Regions from separate parts of the Dyadobacter sp. CY351 genome, predicted to be linked through region 2. Evidence: riboswitches for the same ligand, from Rfam matches in the RefSeq annotation. Region 2 holds a riboswitch; the other holds the start of a gene.
The links. Region 2 has a riboswitch for thiamine pyrophosphate ahead of L0660_RS23725 (TonB-dependent receptor). Riboswitches for the same ligand answer to the same signal wherever they lie in the genome.

Region 1: it holds a riboswitch for thiamine pyrophosphate, as region 2 does, so the genes downstream of both, thiS (sulfur carrier protein ThiS) here and L0660_RS23725 (TonB-dependent receptor) in region 2, are expected to answer to the same signal.

What each region holds. Positions count from the first base shown of each region.
Region 1 covers NZ_JAKFFU010000007.1:162,533-165,958, forward strand. Annotated here, with positions in the region: gene thiC (phosphomethylpyrimidine synthase ThiC) at 1-1,373, opposite strand, end outside; gene thiS (sulfur carrier protein ThiS) at 1,416-1,619, opposite strand; TPP riboswitch at 1,690-1,785, opposite strand; gene L0660_RS15005 (GNAT family N-acetyltransferase) at 1,928-2,431, shown strand; gene L0660_RS15010 (bile acid:sodium symporter family protein) at 2,814-3,426, opposite strand, start outside.
Region 2 covers NZ_JAKFFU010000014.1:193,343-196,768, reverse strand. Annotated here, with positions in the region: gene L0660_RS23725 (TonB-dependent receptor) at 1-1,948, opposite strand, end outside; TPP riboswitch at 1,989-2,082, opposite strand; gene rocD (ornithine--oxo-acid transaminase) at 2,165-3,418, shown strand; gene L0660_RS23715 (S41 family peptidase) at 3,425-3,426, shown strand, end outside.

The sequences.
Region 1 (3,426 bases), on a different contig from region 2:
CCTAATGTATAAAACGGCGCTTCCTGGCAATGTTCCAGCTGCTTTTCCATATTTTCTTTGATCAAATGCATCGGCACATGGCCCGGACCTTCAATAATGGTTTGCACGTCGTGCTTCCAGGCAATTTTTGTCAGCTCGCCCAAGGTTTCCAGCTCGGAAAATTGTGCGGCATCATTGGCATCTGCAATGCAGCCCGGACGCAAACCATCACCCAGCGAAAACGCGACATCATAAGCTTTCATAATCTCGCAGATCTCCTCAAAATGCGTGTAAAGGAAATTTTCCTTGTGATGAGCCAGACACCATTTGGCCATGATCGAGCCGCCGCGGGAAACAATTCCCGTGATCCTTTTGGCCGTAAGCGGAATGTAACGCAGCAAAACGCCGGCATGAATCGTGAAGTAATCCACTCCCTGTTCGGCCTGCTCAATGAGCGTGTCTCGGAACAATTCCCAAGTCAAGTCTTCGGCCTTACCATTTACTTTTTCCAAAGCCTGATAAATCGGAACGGTGCCAATGGGAACGGGTGAGTTGCGGATGATCCACTCGCGGGTTTCGTGAATGTTCTTGCCGGTTGAAAGATCCATGATCGTATCAGCACCCCAGCGGCAAGCCCAAACGGCTTTTTCGACTTCTTCCTCAATGGTGGATGACACCGCGGAGTTGCCAATGTTGGCATTGATTTTAACCAAAAAATTACGACCAATGATCATCGGCTCGCTTTCCGGATGGTTGATGTTCACCGGAATCACTGCGCGGCCGGCTGCTACTTCGGAGCGCACAAATTCGGGTGTGATGAAGTTAACCGGCGTATTTGCCCCAAAACTATGGCCGCGATGCTGGTGCGAAAGCGAACCCGCTTTGCCGTTTAATTCCAACAGATTTTCCTGGATACGCTGATTTTCCCGTATCGCAATGTATTCCATTTCCGCAGTAATAATGCCCTTTTTTGCATAATGCAATTGAGATACATTCGCACCCGGTTTGGCCCGAAACGGCTTGGTAATGTGCGCAAAGCGCAGTGCATCCAATGAAGGATCCGAAAGTCGCTGCTGTCCGTATTGCGAGCTGATGCCTTCCAGCTGCTCTACATCCTGCCGTGCTTTAATCCACTCTGCACGCAACGCAGGCAATCCTTTTTTTACATCGATTTCAACATTGGGATCTGTAAAAGGGCCACTCGTGTCGTAGACCGTGACAGGCGCATTTTTCTCCACCTGGCCTAGCTTTCCATGCAAACGCGTGTCGGTTAGTGCAATTTCCCGCATCGCAACGGACACATTGTGCAGGCTGCCTTTTACGTAAATTTTCCGTGAATTCGGGAACGGGTCGGTGGTTACACTGCCGCTTTGTGGCGTTTTTTCGGTTTTCATAAAATGTTGGATTAAGGATAAAACAAATGGGAAGAATGGAGGCTAGCCGCCTTGCGTGGCTGTGATCAGCATGACACGATCGTGCGGTTGCAACGGATGCGCAGCCCACGCCGTTTTAGGGATAACCGACTGGTTTACAGCGACAGCGATCCCTTTGGCAGGATCTGGGAAAAGAGCAGAAAGTAATTGCTGGACCGAGAGCGGTTCAGAAAATTCACGCGATTGACCGTTGATGATAATTTCCATTCTGAATAATGTTTTTGAGAAAAACTTCAGGAATGGACCTTTTGGAAGAAAGATACATTGAGATACAATAGCAGTATCTCTTACTTTTCCCTTCGGCAGTACTAACTGCATCAGGTTCAAAGGGTATTATCTCAGTCCGCATTTCGGGACACCCCTAAAGTTTGGACAAAGCTATCGCAAAAAATGTATTTTCAAAAATTAACCAGAGAAAACACGGCGAAACGAAGCAATAGAAGCACTTTTATTTTAAGAATTATCGGGTAACTTTAAGGTCATATTTACCAATTATATCGAACCTACGTTACTTGATGGATCTTATTATCAGAAGCGCTGCTCCAAAGGATTTGCCATCCCTGTTAGAAATTATTAATCACGCCATTCTCAACACCACCGCCATTTACGATTACGAACCCCGCACGCTGGACGAGCAAAGGGAATGGTTTGAGAAAATGTTCAATGACGGCATGCCCGTGATTGTCGCGGAAAGGGAAGGAAAAGTGATTGGTTACGGCTCTTACAATATTTTCCGGCCGAAAATAGGCTACAAATTCAGCGTAGAGCATTCGATTTACCTTGATGAAAAATCAAGAGGTTTAGGCGTGGGAGGCAAACTCCTCGGCAGCCTCATCCAACGCGCCCGCGAATCCGGCCTGCACAGCATGATCGCTGGTATAGATGCCGCCAACCGCGGCAGCATTGAATTTCACAAGAAATATGGGTTTGTGGAGAAGGGTTATTTGAAGGAGGTGGGATATAAGTTCGATCAGTGGCTGGATTTGGTTTTTATGCAGTTGTTGTTGGAAGAAGATTGAGGAATAAATCGCGGAGCGATGTAATATCGGTAGCCGTCGCGCGGTAGGAAAAAAGGATAGATAAAATAGACGCAAATCCCGGAGGGATGTAATATTGGTGGCCGCCGTGCGGTAGGAATCCAAAAAGATACAAAAAATAGAAATCCCGGAGGGATATAATATTGGTAGCCATCGGGAAACATGTCCGATATAAAAAATCCCGGAGGGATGTAACAGCATGAACGTTGTTACATCCCTCCGGGATTTTTATTTTTCGATCTACATTTTTTGCTACCGCACGGCGGCCGCCGATATTACATCCCTCCGGGATTTACATTTTCACATCTCCCTTTTTTCCTACCGCGCGGCGGCCGCCAATATCTCATCCCTCCGGGATTTGCGTTCAATGCGCCCTTCCGGTCTCCACATACGTCTCTTCATCGCCCGTCGGTTTGCCTTGCCACCAGGATGCTAAAATTGATCCGGTAATGTTCATTAACGGCCCGAAAATCGCGGGTGCTAGCCCAACGGTGGCCATTTTCCCCATTTCTTTGGCTATTCCTGATGCCAGTCCTCCATTTTGCATGCCTACTTCAATGGCTATGGTGCGGCAGTCGCGTTCGCTCATTTTGAAGAGGCGGCCGGACCAGTAACCTAATGTGTATCCCGATAAATTGTGGATTAGTACGAGCAAGAGCAATGTTGGCCCGATGGTGAGCAGGCTGTCGCGGCCTGCGGCGGTGATGATGACGATGATGAATGCGATGCCGGCCATGGAAACGATCGGCATGGCGTCATCGAGCCACTTGGCTTTGCCGCTGAAAAATTTGTTGAAAAGCAATCCGGCGCCGATTGGGATGATGACCATTTTAATGATGTCCCACATCATGTGCAGGGTGTCGATTTGTACAAATGCACCTGCTAATGCACTCATTAACAATGGCGTCACGATAGGAGCGAGCATTGTAGAGATCGCTGTGATGGTGATCGATAATGCCAGGTTTGCTTTGGCCAGA
Region 2 (3,426 bases):
CGATGCCCATGCGGTAACTTTTTGGCACATTTACTCGGATAGCGTTGCCCACGTCATTGATCTGGCCGGTCAATACGAGTTGATTTTTATAAGCCATCAAATAATAATTCGCCGAGAAAGCCCAGATGCCACGCTGCGTTTTGAAACCTGCTTCCACATTCTGCAGTTGTTCGCTTTTTGGAAATAATCCAGCCGTCGATGAAGTAAAATCATCCCGGTTAGGCTCGCGGTTTCCTACGCTATAAGACGCATAAACCGAACTTTGATCCGCCAACTGATAGGTTAAGCCAGCTTTTGGATTAAAAAAAGCATAGGCCTCATCCGTTGCCAGGGCGATCTGATCATTGTCCGTTCCCTTAATGTTGTGACTCACATTTCTGAACTGCAAATCGGCGAACGCATTGAGTTTGGGCGTCAGCTGATAGTAAACCTTTCCATAAATGTTGAAATCTTTCTTAATGCCTTTGCTGTAATAATATTGATGGTCGTTTTCAATGTTCCCGGCATTGCGCGCCCACACAATTCGGCCATAATGGTCGCCGTCATATTGGTTATAACCGCCGCCAAAGCTGGCAGTCAGCTTTTTAAAACTGTTGTATTCCAATGAAAATGTAGAGCCGTAAAAGTAATTATCCAGCCAGCGGCGACGGATCAGATCCGTGCTCGTAAGCGTATCCTGGCCGATAACCACATTGGGCAAATTGTAATTGCTGTAATCGTCTCCCATTCTGGATTGCTCGTAATAACCCAAGCCACGAACCAGAAATGCATTGAGGTTAAAGATCCATTTATCGCTAAGATTATGCGATGAAACGATCTGGTAATGATCCTGGCGGTAATTATCGACCTCGTTTTTATAGGTGTAAGAATTGTAAGTCCGGTTATCTGATTCCAGTAAATTCTGCGCATCTTTTTCGCCTAGACCATTGCGATCAATATAGCTCAAAACACCTTCCCGATCGCCGCGCAACTTGGCTTCCGGCACGCCATTCCAGGATTGGTAAGTCCGCTCGTTGCCCGAAAACACATTTACCCGCACAAAACTCTTTTTACCAAAAAATCCTCCCGACAAATAATAAGAATGCAATTCCGAAGAAGCCCGGTCCACATAACCATCCGACGACACCCGCGATAGTCTCGCATCAAAGGTGAATTTATCCTTAATCAGCCCGGAACCGACTTTCAATGTGTTTTTGAATGTATTGAATGAGCCATAAGAATTGTTCAGCTCCGCATAAGCTTCCTCGCGGAAAGCATTTGTATTAATGTTCACCGAAGCCCCGAAAGCCCCAGCGCCATTGGTAGAAGTGCCTACGCCACGCTGGATTTGAATGCTGCTAACCGACGAAGCAAAATCCGGCATATTAACCCAAAAAACACCCTGGCTTTCCGCATCATTGTAAGGAATCCCGTTCACCGTCACATTGATGCGCGTCGCATCCGAACCGCGTATGCGGATGCCCGAGTAACCGATGCCTGCGCCGGCATCACTCGTGCTCACGAGCGAAGGCGTGAAGTTGAGCAGAACGGGTAAATCCTGTCCAAGATTTTGTTTATCAATGGCTTCGGCAGAAACCGTGCTGTATGCCATGGCCGATTTGTCGTTGGCGCGGGTGGCGTTAATGATCACTTCATCCGCCTGGAAAGTGCTTTTGGAAAGCCTTATTTCCAATTGGTTTTCGGATGAAAGGGGCAGTTTTTGAGTTTGGTAACCGATGTAGGACACTTCGAGGGCGGCGATGTTCTCTGCAATGTTCTTTAAGCTGAAATTTCCTGAACCGTCGGTCTGCGTGCCGCGGATTTCGCCTGCTTTGATGGTTGCGCCGGGCAGTGGTTTTCCATCTTCCGCATCGGTAACGCGGCCGGAAATGGAGCGTTGCGCGAACGCAGAACGGAATGGTAATGTGCTGATTATGAATATAAACAGATAGGTAGTAACGTTTCGCATTGCGATTTTTGGGTTACAACAGGCAGGGGCCACCTATCAAATGGTTGCTTTTTCTCTCCCTACGCCGGCATTACCCGGATCAGGTTCATGGGTTTGATCTCAGCCCGTTCGGTAGGGCACCCCTTGAGATTATCCTGCAAAGCTACGCCACAACAGCGGATGATTCAAGCTTTTCCTTATTTTTACATAACATATAAAACCAACCTAACTTCAGGAATGACGAACTATACAGACACGATTGAATTGAATGCTTCGCGGGCGGTGATGGAACTGGAATATCGCTATGGGGCGCATAATTATAAGCCGATGCCCGTCGTGCTGGAACGCGGGCTGGGTGTGCATGTGTGGGATGTGGAAGGAAAACGATATCTGGATTTTCTGTCTGCTTACAGTGCTGTGAGTCAGGGACATTGTCATCCGAAAATTGTAGAGGCAATGGTTGCGCAGGCGCAGAAGCTGACGCTTACTTCACGGGCTTTTTATAATGATAAGCTGGGTGAATGTGAGAAATTTCTTTGTGAGTATTTTGGATTTGATAAAGCATTAATGATGAATTCCGGCGTGGAAGGCGGGGAAACGGCTTTGAAGCTGACGAGAAAATGGGCTTATAAAGTAAAAGGAATTGAACCCAATAAGGCCAAAACGATTTACGCTTCGGGCAATTTCTGGGGAAGAACATTGGCTGCGATTTCTGCTTCCACCGACCCTTCGAGCACGAATGATTACGGGCCGTTTTTGCCAGGTTTTGAAATAATCCCTTTTGATGATCTCGAAACATTGGAAAATGCATTTAAATCCGATCCGAACATTGCAGGTTTTATGGTCGAGCCGATCCAGGGCGAGGCTGGTGTCGTAGTTCCTCAGGAGGGTTATCTCAAAGGCGTCCGGGACCTTTGTACCAAATACAATGTGCTTTTCATCGCCGACGAAGTGCAAACAGGCATCGGGCGAACAGGGAAACGTCTCGCCTGCGATTGGGAAGGCGTGAAGCCGGACATTCTGGTTCTTGGAAAAGCACTTTCAGGAGGTGTAATGCCCGTTTCTGCAGCGTTGGCGGATGATGAAGTGATGCTGACGATCGCGCCGGGCGAGCACGGTTCGACATATGGCGGAAACCCTCTGGCTTGTGCCGTCACGGTGGCCGCTTTGCAGGTTGTTATTGACGAAAATCTCGCGGATAATGCGGAGAAAATGGGCCAGCTTTTCAGAAACAGAATAATGGATTTGCAAAAGCAATGTTCTCTGATTGAAGTCGTTAGAGGAAAGGGTCTTTTGAATGCGATCGTGATCAATGATACGGAAGACAGCCACACGGCCATGGATCTTTGTTACAAAATGATGGAAAAAGGGTTGTTATGTAAGCCGACGCATGGTAACAAAATCCGCTTTGCGCCGCCTTTGGTCATCAACGAAGAACAAATGAATGAGGCTTGTGACATTATAGAGCAGGTATTTTTAGAAAATGCGTAGCCGTTTAT